DNA from 2 places in the Streptomyces saintjeani genome. Region 1 is predicted to be linked to the other one. Evidence: riboswitches for the same ligand, from Rfam matches in the RefSeq annotation. Region 1 holds a riboswitch; the other holds the start of a gene.
The links. Region 1 has a riboswitch for S-adenosylmethionine ahead of ACQCO7_RS11380 (aminotransferase class V-fold PLP-dependent enzyme). Riboswitches for the same ligand answer to the same signal wherever they lie in the genome.

Region 1 (5,924 bases):
TAGAGCCCGGGAAAGTCGCCACAGAAGGCCCCGTCCGAACCCCGGACGGGGCCTTCGCGCTACCCGGGGCTGGATAGGGTGGGGCGACACCGAACAAACCTAGGTTTACGACTCTCAGGAGCGGCCGTATGAGCGCTGTGACCCCCGCTGGAGGCGACACCGCGGCGGGCCGTTCCTGGCCCTCCGTCCTCAACGCGCTGCTCTCCGGGCACGACCAGAGCGCCGACGCGACCGCGTGGGCCATGGACCGCATCATGCGCGGCGAGGCCACGGACGCGCAGATCGCCGGGTTCGTGGTGGCGCTGCGGGCCAAGGGCGAGACGGTCGAGGAGATCACCGGGGTCGTCCGGGCGATGTACGAGCACGCCAACACGATCGAGGTGTCCGGCCGTACGGTCGACATCGTCGGCACGGGCGGGGACGGCGCGAAGACGGTCAACATCTCGACGATGTCCGCGCTGGTCGTCGCCGGCACGGGGGCGAAGGTCGTCAAGCACGGCAACCGGGCGGCGTCCTCGTCGTCGGGTGCCTCGGACGTCCTGGAGAAGCTGGGCGTCAACCTGGAACTGACGCCCAAGCGGGTCGCGGAGGTCGCCGAGGAGGCGGGCATCACCTTCTGCTTCGCGGTGAAGTTCCACCCGGCGCTGCGTCATGTCGCCGCCGCCCGAGGCCAGTTGGGCATCCGTACGGTCTTCAACGCGCTGGGCCCCCTCACGAACCCGGCCCGGGTGAAGTCCCAGGCGGTAGGGGTGGCGGACCCCCGCATGGCCCCGATGATCGCGGGCGTCCTGGCGGACCGGGGCAACTCCTCCCTGGTCTTCCGGGGAGACGACGGCCTCGACGAACTGACGACCACGTCGACCTCCCGGGTCTGGGTGGTCCGGGACAACAAGGTCACGGAGGAGAGCTTCGACCCCCGGGACGTGGGCATCGGCCTGGTCCCCATCGAGGCACTCCGAGGCGCGGACCCCGCGTACAACGCCGAGGTGGCCCGCAACCTCCTCGACGGCGAGAAGGGCCCGGTCAGAGACGCGGTCCTCCTCAACTCGGCAGCGGCCCTGGTGGCCCTGAACCCCGGTACGGGCACCCTCGCCGAGCAGCTCCGGGAGGGCATGGCGAAGGCGGCGGAGTCGATCGACTCGGGCGAGGCGAAGAGGACGCTGGAACGCTGGGTAGCGGCGACGAACAAGTAGGGGACCGCCCCGAAGGACAAGGCGGCGCCAGCCGCCTGTCCTTCAGGGGCGCGGGGAACTGCGCGATCAACCACGACGGCCCTGCACCCGCCACACCACAGTTCCCCCCGAGCTATTAGGCGTCCCGCGATCCGGACAGAACTTGCGCCCCCGCGATCACCTCATCTACTTTCTGAACCAGGTCATGAGTGACAGTCATCAGGCCCCGGCCGACTGTCCGGCAACCCTCCGTCCGTGGCGGGGTGCCCCGGGTGAAGACCAGGCCGTGGGCAGCAAGGTCCTCGGCAAGCGCGGACCCTCCTGAGACCGGGGGTCCTGGTCGTCGAGGAGACTTCCCCATGTCCGTCATCACGCGCGCCTCCGAGCAGACCCTCTGCGCACCCCTGGACGTGCTGGGCCGGGACGTCACCGTCCCCCTCGTCACCGGCGGCGAGGTCACCTACGCGGCCCTCGACTACGCGGCCAGCGCCCCCGCCCTCCAGCGCGTCTGGGACGACGTCGCCGCGTACGCCCCGTACTACGGCAGCGTCCACCGCGGCGCCGGCTACCTCTCCCAGCTCTCCACGGACCTCTTCGAGGCCGCGCGCAGGACGGTCGCGGAGTTCCTGGACTGCCGCGAGGACGACGAGCTGATCTTCACGCGCTCGACGACGGACTCCCTGAACCTGCTGGCGCGCGCGGTCCCCGCGAACTGCCAGGTGTACGTCTTCGAGACCGAGCACCACGCGTCCCTGCTCCCCTGGCAGCACCGGGACGTGACGTACCTGGACGCCCCCCGCACCCCCGAGGAGGCGGTGGCGACGCTCGGCCGGGCCCTGGCGGCCCGCGACACCACGGCCCCCGCCCTCGTCTGCGTGACCGGCGCCTCGAACGTCACCGGCGAACTGTGGCCGGTCCGCGAGCTGACGGCGACGGCGCACGCGCACGGCGCCCGTATCGTCCTGGACGCGGCCCAGCTCGCCCCGCACCACCCCGTGTCGGTGAAGGACCTGGACGTCGACTGGATCGCGTTCTCCGGCCACAAGCTGTACGCCCCCTTCGGCGCGGGCGTCCTCGCGGGCCGTACGGACTGGCTGCACGCGGCCGAGCCGTACCTCGCGGGCGGCGGCGCCAGCCGCAGGGTGAGCCGCGCCGCGGACGGCTCGGTCGAGGTGGAGTGGCACGAGAACGCGGCCCGCCACGAGGCCGGCTCCCCGAACGTGATCGGCGCCTACGCGATCGCCTCCGCGTGCAGGGCGCTGACGGAGGAGGGCTTCGACAGCCTCGTGGCCCGCGAGCACCACCTGATCCGCACGGTCCGCGCGGGCCTCGCGGACGTCCCCCAGGTCCGCGTCCTGTCCCTCTTCGGCGACGACGCCCCCCGCGTGGGCGTCCTCTCCTTCGTGGTGGACGGCTGGAACAGCTCCCACTTCGCCGCCGCCCTCTCCGCCGAGTACGGCATCGGCGTCCGCGACGGCCTGTTCTGCGCGCACCCCCTCGTCGACCGCCTCCTGGGCGCGACGGCGGCGCGGGCGGGGGAGTGCGGCGGGGCGACGTCCCTGAACGCGATCCGCGTGAGCTTCGGCGCGGGAACCCCGGACGAGCACGTGGAGCGCTTCGTGGCGGCCGTGCGCGAACTGGTGACGCTGGGCGCGAAGCTGACGTACCGGACGGAGAACGGCCGCTGCGTGCCGGCTGCCTAGGAGTCCAGGCCGATCGCGAACGCGGCCTCCAAGTCGTGCTGGGAGTACGTCCGGAACGCGACGTGCGTGTCCGTCGCCTCCACGCCGGGGATCTTGCTGATCCGCCCGGGGATGACGTCGGCCAGATCCTCGTGCTCCCGCACCCGGACCATCGCGATGAGGTCGTACGTCCCGGTCACCGAGAACACCTCGCTCACGCTCTCCAGGGAGGCGATCTCCTCGGCGATCTCCGGAATCCGGTCCACGCTGGTCTTGATCAGGACGATCGCGGTGATCACGGCTGGTTCTCTCCCTCGGGGACGCGTGCTGGGGCGGCCCCAACTGTAGTCGTACGGGTGAATCGCGCCCACGCGTACAGGAACCCGAGCGTGAAGCCCACGACGTGGGCGAGGTAGGCGACGCCGGGGCCGTCGGCGGCGTGGTTCGCGGCGAGCCACTGGAGGGCCGCCCAGAAGGGGAGGACCAGCCAGGCGGGGAAGCGCAGGGGGAGGAAGAAGAGGAACGGCAGAAGACTGGTGACGCGCGCCCGGGGGAAGAGGTAGAGGAAGGCCCCGAGGACGGCCGAGATCGCTCCGGACGCCCCCACGAGGGACTGTGCGGAGTCGGCGTGGGCAGCCGCGTACCCCAGGAGGGCGAGGCAGCCGCAGCCGGTGTAGAAGAGGGTGAACTCGACGCGCCCCATGCGTTCCTCGGTCATCGCCCCGAAGACGTAGAGGAAGAGCATGTTGCCGAGCAGATGGACCCAGCCGCCGTGCACGAACAGCGCGGTCAGCGGAGTGAGCGCGGCCCGCGCCGACCCCTCGAAGAGGCCGGCGGGCACGACCCCCCAGCGGTGGTAGTACGCCCGCTGCGCCGCGACCAGCGCCTCGCCGGAGCCGTACGAGGGATTGAGCCCCGACGCGGGCCCGAGGACGAAGACGGCGCAGCACAGCGCGATCAGTCCGTACGTCACCGGCGCGGCGGGTCGCCACCTGTCGATCATGGCTACAGAGCATGACGCAAGCGGATACAACGGCCGATATCGCCTCGCCGCCACGGACGGGCGGGCGACGGGTCCCCGGCAGGCCGTAGGGTTACGGCCACACGCATCGGGGCACGCCCCCGGCGCACGGCCCAGAAAAGGAGCGGACGGTTCCGATGACGGTTACCCTGCCGACCGCCACCACCCGGTGGCGCTGCACCCTCTGCGGAAACCTCACCCGGTTCGACGTGACCCGCTCCTCGAAGGTCGTCGAGTACGTCCATCTCGACCTGGCCGGAGAGCCGAAGGTCGAGGAGCGCGAGGTGGTCAGTGAGACCATCGAGTCGGTGCGCTGCCGCTGGTGCAACGCAGTCGATTCGGTGGAACTCGTGGACAGGCCGGGCGCCGACTCCTGAGAGGGAGCGGCCCCGCACGGCAAGTGGGGTGTGACGGATGGCGGAGACCACGGGCGAGCCGGGCGACGGCGCCGCCGAGGTGCTCGACCGCCCCCTGCCCGACGGGGTGCGCCGCAGGGTCGTGCAGATCGTGTCGGACGGCTTCGGCGGCCTGACCCTCGCCGAACTGCCCGCACAGCTGCGGCAGTACGCCCGGTTCGCGCCGAACCGCCGGACCAAGTTCGCCGGGAACGCGATGGCCTCCGCGCTGGAGACCGACGCGCTGTTCCGCCAGCGCATCGGGGAGAAGCTCAGAGAGGCCCAGCCGGAACTCACCGGCGCCCTCGACTCCGGTTCGCCGCCCCCGGCCGCCGACCCGCTGGACGTGGCGGCGGCGGCCTACGTGCTGCGCCCCACCGGCTGGGTCAAGCTCGTCACCGCCGCCGGCGAGGAGGCCCAGCGCGCCGACGCCGAACGCGCCGACGAGGAGAGCCGCGCCGAACTGGAGCGCCTGCGCGAGGAGCTGGCGCACGCGCGGGGCCAGGTCAAGGCCGAGACGGAACGCCTGCGGCAGGAACTCGACGCCGCCAAGCGGGAGGCGGAGGCCGCGCACCGCAAGCTGCGCTCCGCCCTCAGCGACGTCAAGCGCGGCGAGGCCGCCCAGCGCAAGCTCCAGGGCGAGATCGAGGCCGTCCGCGCCGAGACGGGCGCCCAGGTGTCCGCCGCCGAGAGCGAGACCCGGCGCCTCAAGTCGCGGCTCGGCGAGGTCGAGGCCGCCCTGGAGGCCAGCCGCCGCGCCGCCCGCGAGGGCCGCAGCGTCGAGGACATGCGCGTACGGCTCCTGCTGGACACCGTCCTCGAAGCCACCCAGGGCCTGCGCCGCGAACTCGCGCTGCCCCCCGTGTCCGTACGGCCCGCCGAGACCGTCGACGCCGTCGAACCCGGCCGGATGACGCCGAAGGACATCGCCGCGCGCGCCCTGTCGGAGCACGATCCGGCCATTCTCGATCAGTTGCTCGCGCTGCCTCAGGCACACCTGGTGGTCGACGGCTACAACGTCACCAAGACCGGCTACCCCCAGATGCCGCTGGAGAAGCAGCGGCTGCGCCTCCTCGGCCAGCTCTCCGCGCTCGCCGCGCAGACCGGCGCCGAGGTGACCTGTGTCTTCGACGGCGCCGAACTCGCCGCGCCCGTCCTGCTCGCACCGCCGAGGGGCGTCCGCGTCCTGTTCTCGAAACCCGGCGTCACCGCCGACGAGCTGATCCGCCAGCTGGTGCGCGCGGAGCCGCCCGGCAGACCCGTCATCGTCGCCTCCACCGACCGGGAGGTGGCCGACGGCGTCGCCAAGGCCGGGGCGCGGCCGGTGGCTTCGGCGATGCTGCTGAAGCGGCTGTCCTGAGCCCCGTACCTCCACAGAGGGTCAACTTGGCGTCACCGCCTGTTGGTTGATTGCAAATTATGCGTTGCGCGACCGCTTTTTTACGCCACAGGATTTGAACTGATCACAGTCGGGTCACTAGGGTCTCGGTTCGAACCTCCGCACGAGCGATCGGTCAACTGGGCGATCGATCGGCTGTACGGGGTGATCGGTCAAGAGAAGGAGCCTGTCTCCGTGGCGTCCCACCGTCGACCCAAGCCGCCGTCGCGCACGCGCGTGACCCTGCTGACCACCGCGGCTGCCGCGGCCGTCGCG
Region 2 (5,924 bases), 1.7 Mb from region 1:
ACCCCCAGCACCCACGACAAAAGGCCCGCACCCTGGACAGGTGCGGGCCTTTTGTCGAATGTTCAGGCGGTGACGCGAACCATGTCGGCCTGCGGGCCTTTCTGACCCTGCGAGATCTCGAACTCGACTCGCTGGCCCTCTTCGAGGGTGCGGTAGCCGTCCATCTGAATGGCGCTGTAGTGGACGAAGACGTCCGCACCACCGTCGACCGCGATGAAGCCGTACCCCTTCTCCGCGTTGAACCACTTGACGGTGCCCTGAGCCATGCCTAACTCCCCTATTACTGGCCCTTGCGCGGACCCACACTTCGTGGGTCCGGGTCAGACCTCACCCCCCTGCCGTATTGGGGGCGTGCGCCGGAACGCGTCGACCGCGGCTGAATGTATCTGTCCAACTGCCGTCTGCAACAGGTCAATCGGACGAGAATTCTGGACGCACGCGATCCGGAATGTGGTGAGAATTCACCAGAGGTCAGGGCAAGTCGGGCCGGGCATATGCCGCAAATGCCACGCAAGAGACGCACACTTTGGCTGTTTCTTGTCGGATGCGAGAAGGCTGAGCGCAAGCGGGTTCCCCAACCCTACCTCGTTCAACCACACAGAATTGCCCCCTCCGCTTCGAAGCAGAGAGGGCAATTCGATGAACAATGAGTAATACGCGTTACTGACGGTTACTACCCGCCGGTAATGACATTAGGTCAACCGGCGAACTCAGCCCCCGGCGACCGCCGGGATGATGGAGACGCCGGCGCCGTCGGGAGTCGCCGTCTCCAGCCCCTGCTCGAAACGGACGTCGTCGTCATTGACGTACACATTCACGAACCGCCGCAGCTTCCCCTGGTCGTCCAGGACGCGCGCGGAGATCCCCGTGTGGTTCTTCTCCAGGTCCGCGATGACCTCCCCGAGGGTCCCGCCCTCGGCGGCCACCTCGGCCTTTCCACCGGTGTACGTACGCAGGATGGTCGGGATACGAACGGTCACGCTCATGCGAGGCCAGCCTCTCGGAAGGAGTCCAGGGTCGGGCGGATGGTGGCGGTCAGGCCGGTCCCGGCGACCGCGTCAAGGGTCTTGAGGCCGTCACCCGTATTGAGGACGACCGTCGTGAGGGACGGGTCCAGCAGCCCGTTCTCGATCAGCTTGCGGGTGACCCCCACGGTCACGCCCCCGGCGGTCTCCGCGAAGATCCCCTCCGTCCGCGCCAGCACCTTGATCGCGTCGACGATCTGCTCGTCGGTGACGTCCTCGACGGCGCCGCCGGTCCGCCGCGCGATGTCCAGCACGTACGGCCCGTCCGCCGGGTTCCCGATGGCGAGGGACTTAGCGATCGTGTCCGGCTTCTGCGGCCGTACGACGTCGTGCCCCGCCTTGTACGCGACCGACACCGGCGAGCACCCCTGAGCCTGCGCCCCGAAGATCTTGTACGGCTTGTCCGCGACGAGCCCCAGCTTGATCAGCTCCTGGAGCCCCTTGTCGATCTTCGTGAGCTGCGAGCCGGAGGCGATCGGTACGACGAGCTGGTCCGGAAGTTCCCAGCCGAGCTGCTCGCAGATCTCGTACGCCAGCGTCTTGGAGCCCTCGGCGTAGTACGGCCGCAGGTTGACGTTGACGAAGCCCCAGCCCTCGCCCGCCGAGTCGCCGATCAGCTCGGAGCAGAAGCGGTTGACGTCGTCGTAGTTGCCCTCGATGCCGACCAGCTCACCGCCGTAGACGGCGGCCATGACGATCTTGCCCTGTTCCAGGTCGTGCGGGATGAAGACGCAGGAGCGCAGGCCAGCGCGGGCGGCTGCGGCGCCGACCGCGCCCGCGAGGTTGCCGGTCGAGGAGCAGCTGAGGGTGGTGAAACCGAAGGCGCGCGCCGCTTCGAGCGCCTGGGCGACGACGCGGTCCTTGAAGGAGTGCGTGGGGTTGCCGGAGTCGTCCTTGACGAACAACTTGCCCTGCTCGACGCCGAGTTCGGCGGCGAGGCGGTCGGCCTGGACGAGCTTGGTCCAGCCGGGGTTGATGTTCGGCTTCTCGGCTACGTCCGCGGGTACGGGGAGTAGGGGGGCGTAGCGCCAGATGTTGGCGGGACCTGCGGCGATGCGGGCTCGCAGCGCTTCGGTGTCGTACGAAGAGAAGTCGTACGCGATCTCAAGGGGACCGAAACACTCTTCGCAGGCGAAGAAGGGGCCGAGGGGGACGCGGTGGCCGCACTCGCGGCAGCTCAGCGCCGTTGCGGGACCGAGGTCGACGGTGTTCTCGGAGGTCGACGCGGTGGTTGCGATCGTCTGCACAGCCATGGAGGCGAGGCCCTTTCTCCTCATCTTCCTCACGACGCATCTCGCCGTGAGACGGATTTGGCACCTTCCCTAGCCGGGAGCCTCGCTGCGTGATCACGCACGAGACCGGCTGGAGGGTTGCCGGGGCTTCATCGGGCCGTATCCCTCTGCCCCTCTGGATGAGCGGTATGAAGTTATGGGTGGAGCTGTCCGCCAGGCGTCCCCGACATGCGATGGTCACCAGCGTTGTTCAAGACTGTAACCGAAGGCCACGACAGTTGAGATAGTCGTCCGAGGCGCGAGATGGATCACACGTCGCAGTGTGACCGTGACAGTGAGGAGCCGCTGACTGTGCTGGAAGAAGCCGAGCGCTGGCTGGCCACCCGCTCCTGGTCGGTGACCGACCGCCCCCTCCACCGGATCATGGCGGCGAAGCGGGCCACCGGGCTGACCGTCTCCGTGGTCCTCCCCGCGCTGAACGAGGAGGCGACGGTCGGTGACATCGTCGCGGTCATCCGCCACGACCTGATGCTCCAGGTGCCGCTCGTCGACGAGCTCGTCGTCGTCGACTCCGGCTCGACGGACCGTACAGCGTCCGTCGCGGCCTCGGCGGGGGCCCGCGTCGTCCATCGCGACGCGATCCTGCCCCGCATCCCCGCCGTCCCCGGCAAGGGCGAGGTCCTCTGGCGGTCCCTGCTCGCCACCACCGGCGACATCGTCTGCTTCATCGACGCGGACCTGCGCGACTTCTCCTCCGACTTCGTCTCCGGGATCGTGGGTCCGCTGCTGACCGATCCGGACGTCGATCTGGTGAAGGGCATGTACGACCGCCCCCTCGCCGGCGCGTCGGGGCAGGGCGGGCGGGTGACGGAGCTGATGGCGCGCCCGCTGCTGAACATGCACTGGCCTCAACTCGCCGGGTTCGTGCAGCCGTTGGGGGGCGAGTACGCGGCCCGGCGCAGTCTGCTGGAGCAGCTTCCGTTCCCGGTGGGGTACGGGGTCGAGCTGGGCATGCTGGTCGACGCCCTGCATCTGGTCGGCCTCGACGCCCTGGCCCAGGTCGACATCGGGGTCCGCAAGCATCGTCACCAGGACGGGCAGGCGCTGGGGCGGATGTCCGCGGCGATCTACCGTACGGCCCAACTGCGGCTGGCGCGTGGGCACTTGATCCGTCCGGCGCTGACCCAGTTCGAGCGGAGCGAGGGCGGGTTCGAGGCGCGGACGTATTCGGTGGACACCGAGGAGAGGCCGCCGATGGTGGAGATCGCGGAGTACGCGAGGCGGAAGGTCGCGTGAGTGGCTCCCGGGGTGTAACCGGTTAGTACTTGAGGGCTGCATACCCCTGAGTCCCATGCCACGTATACGTTCCGAACGTTTGAGCAGCGCAGCGCCTGGCTAGGTTGGGCGTATGACGTTCGGTGCTTCGCGTGTGCTCGTCGCCTCCAACCGGGGCCCCGTCTCCTACTCCGTCGGCGACGACGGCGCGCTGCACGCCAGGCGCGGCGGCGGCGGGGTCGTCTCCGGGCTCTCCGCGATCGACCCGGACTCCGGTGCGCTGTGGGTGTGCAGCGCGCTGTCCGACGGGGACCGTGAGGCCGTACGGCGAGGGGTCGGCGAGCCGGGGACGCGGATGCTCGACATCCCCGCCGACGTGCACGCCGACGCGTACAACGGCATCGCCAACTCCGTGCTGTGGTTCGTCCACCACATGCTGTACCAGACGCCGCTGGAGCCCGTGTTCGACGCGGAGTTCAGACGGCAGTGGGTGTCGTACGAGGCGTACAACCGGGCGTTCGCGCGGGCGCTGGCGGAGGGGGCGGCCGAGGGGGCCGCCGTACTCGTACAGGACTACCACCTGTGCCTCGTGCCGGGCATGCTGCGGGAGTTGCGGCCCGATCTGCGGATCGGTCACTTCTCGCACACACCCTGGGCTCCGCCGGACTACTTCGCGCTGCTTCCCGACGACATCCGTACGCAGCTCCTGACCAGCATGCTCTCCGCCGACCAGCTGGGGTTCCTCACCCGGCGGTGGGCCGACGCGTTCGCGTCCTGTTGTCCCGACGGGACCGGGTCGACCGGGATCGGGGTGTACCCCCTCGGCGCCGACGCCGACTTCCTCCGCGACCGCGCGGACCAGGCCGACGTACGGGACCGGATCGCGTCCCTGCGTGAGGAGATCGGGGAGGGGCGGCTCGCTGTCGTCCGCGTCGACCGGACCGAGCTGTCCAAGAACATCGTGCGGGGGCTACTGGCCTACCGGCACCTGCTCGACACTCGCCCCGAGTGGCGTGACCGTGTGGTCCACGTAGCTTTCGCGTATCCCTCGCGGCAGGACCTCAAGGTGTACCGGGACTACATGGACGAGGTCCAGCGGGTCGCCGACGAGATCAACTCTGTCTACGGGACCGCGACTTGGACCCCCGTACTGCTCCATCTCAAGGATGACTTCGCGCGGTCCCTCGCGGCGTACCGGCTCGCGGATGTCGCGCTGGTCAATCCGATCCGGGACGGCATGAACCTTGTCGCCAAGGAGGTGCCCGTCGTCTCCGACGAGGGGTGCGCCCTGGTCCTTTCGCGGGAGGCGGGGGCGTACTGGGAGCTGCGCGACGACGCGATCACCGTCAATCCGTACGACATCCTGGAGACCGCCGAGGCGCTTCACGAGGCGCTCTCCATGCCGCGCGAGGAGCGGGCGGAGCGGACGAAGCGGCTCGCCGCCGCCGCGACCGCGTTGCCGCCGACGCAGTGGTTCCTCGATCAGCTGACGTCGTTGACGAGCTGAGCCAGGAGTTCCACGACTCCGGGGGGACCGTCCACGATCAGGTCCGCCCTGTTGCTGAGAGCGGTTACTTCGTTGCTGCCGCTACAGATCAGGACGCCGGGGGTGTTGTCCGCGCGGAGGGCGTCCACGGCGTCGAAGGCGGGGAGGTCACCGAGGTCGTCGCCGGCGTACAGCACCGCGGTGACGCCGGTCTCCTCGACGAGGCTCTTCAGCGCGGCTCCCTTGTCCATCCCGGCCGGCCTGATCTCCAGGACCAGGCGGCCCGGTTCGACGATCAGCCCGTGCCGGGTGGCGAGTTCGGCGATCGGCTCCCGCAGGGCCTCCCACAGTCCCTGCGGGTCCTTCGCGCGCCGGGTGTGTACGGCGACGGCTCGCCCCTTCTCCTCGACCCAGGCGTCGGTGGTGCCGAGGATGCCGGGGAGTTCTCGCCGTACGTCGTCCAGGGCGGGGGGAGGGGGAGGGGCGGTGATCTGTCCGGTGCGCTGCTCCCAGCGTTCGGCGCCGTAGTGGCCGAGCACGGTCATCCCTGCGACGCCCTCGAACTGGCCGTAGCGGACGGCTACTTCGGCGGGGCGGCCGGTGATGACGGCGATGCGCGCGCCCTTGTCCGCGAGGGCGGCGAGCGCCGCGAGGGCGCCGGGGTAGGGGCGGGACTTCTCCGGGTCGTCGACGATGGGGGCGAGGGTGCCGTCGAAGTCGAAGGCGAGGAGGGAGCGGGAGGGGTGGGTGCGGATGGTGGTGAGGGCTTGGTGGGCGGGGGGGTTCAGGTGGGTACCCATGGGGTCGACAGTAGAGGGTTGGGGGCGGGCCGGTGGGGGCCGGTCGCCCGGCATCGACCACGAACAGGCCGCCCGCCCCGAGGGACTTCGGGTGCGGGCCGCATGT

Region 2: another riboswitch for S-adenosylmethionine. It lies ahead of thrC (threonine synthase); the one in region 1 lies ahead of ACQCO7_RS11380 (aminotransferase class V-fold PLP-dependent enzyme).

Annotation. Positions count from the first base shown of each region.
Region 1 is NZ_CP189624.1:2,548,107-2,554,030, reverse strand. It holds gene trpD (anthranilate phosphoribosyltransferase) at 129-1,193, shown strand; SAM riboswitch class IV at 1,374-1,490, shown strand; gene ACQCO7_RS11380 (aminotransferase class V-fold PLP-dependent enzyme) at 1,532-2,875, shown strand; gene ACQCO7_RS11375 (Lrp/AsnC family transcriptional regulator) at 2,872-3,153, opposite strand; gene ACQCO7_RS11370 (rhomboid family intramembrane serine protease) at 3,150-3,857, opposite strand; gene ACQCO7_RS11365 (hypothetical protein) at 4,013-4,252, shown strand; gene ACQCO7_RS11360 (NYN domain-containing protein) at 4,290-5,630, shown strand; gene ACQCO7_RS11355 (C40 family peptidase) at 5,844-5,924, shown strand, end outside.
Region 2 is NZ_CP189624.1:4,221,721-4,227,644, forward strand. It holds gene ACQCO7_RS19035 (cold-shock protein) at 63-266, opposite strand; gene ACQCO7_RS19040 (MoaD/ThiS family protein) at 711-986, opposite strand; gene thrC (threonine synthase) at 983-2,278, opposite strand; SAM riboswitch class I at 2,296-2,443, opposite strand; gene ACQCO7_RS19050 (glucosyl-3-phosphoglycerate synthase) at 2,609-3,553, shown strand; gene ACQCO7_RS19055 (alpha,alpha-trehalose-phosphate synthase (UDP-forming)) at 3,666-5,039, shown strand; gene otsB (trehalose-phosphatase) at 5,015-5,818, opposite strand.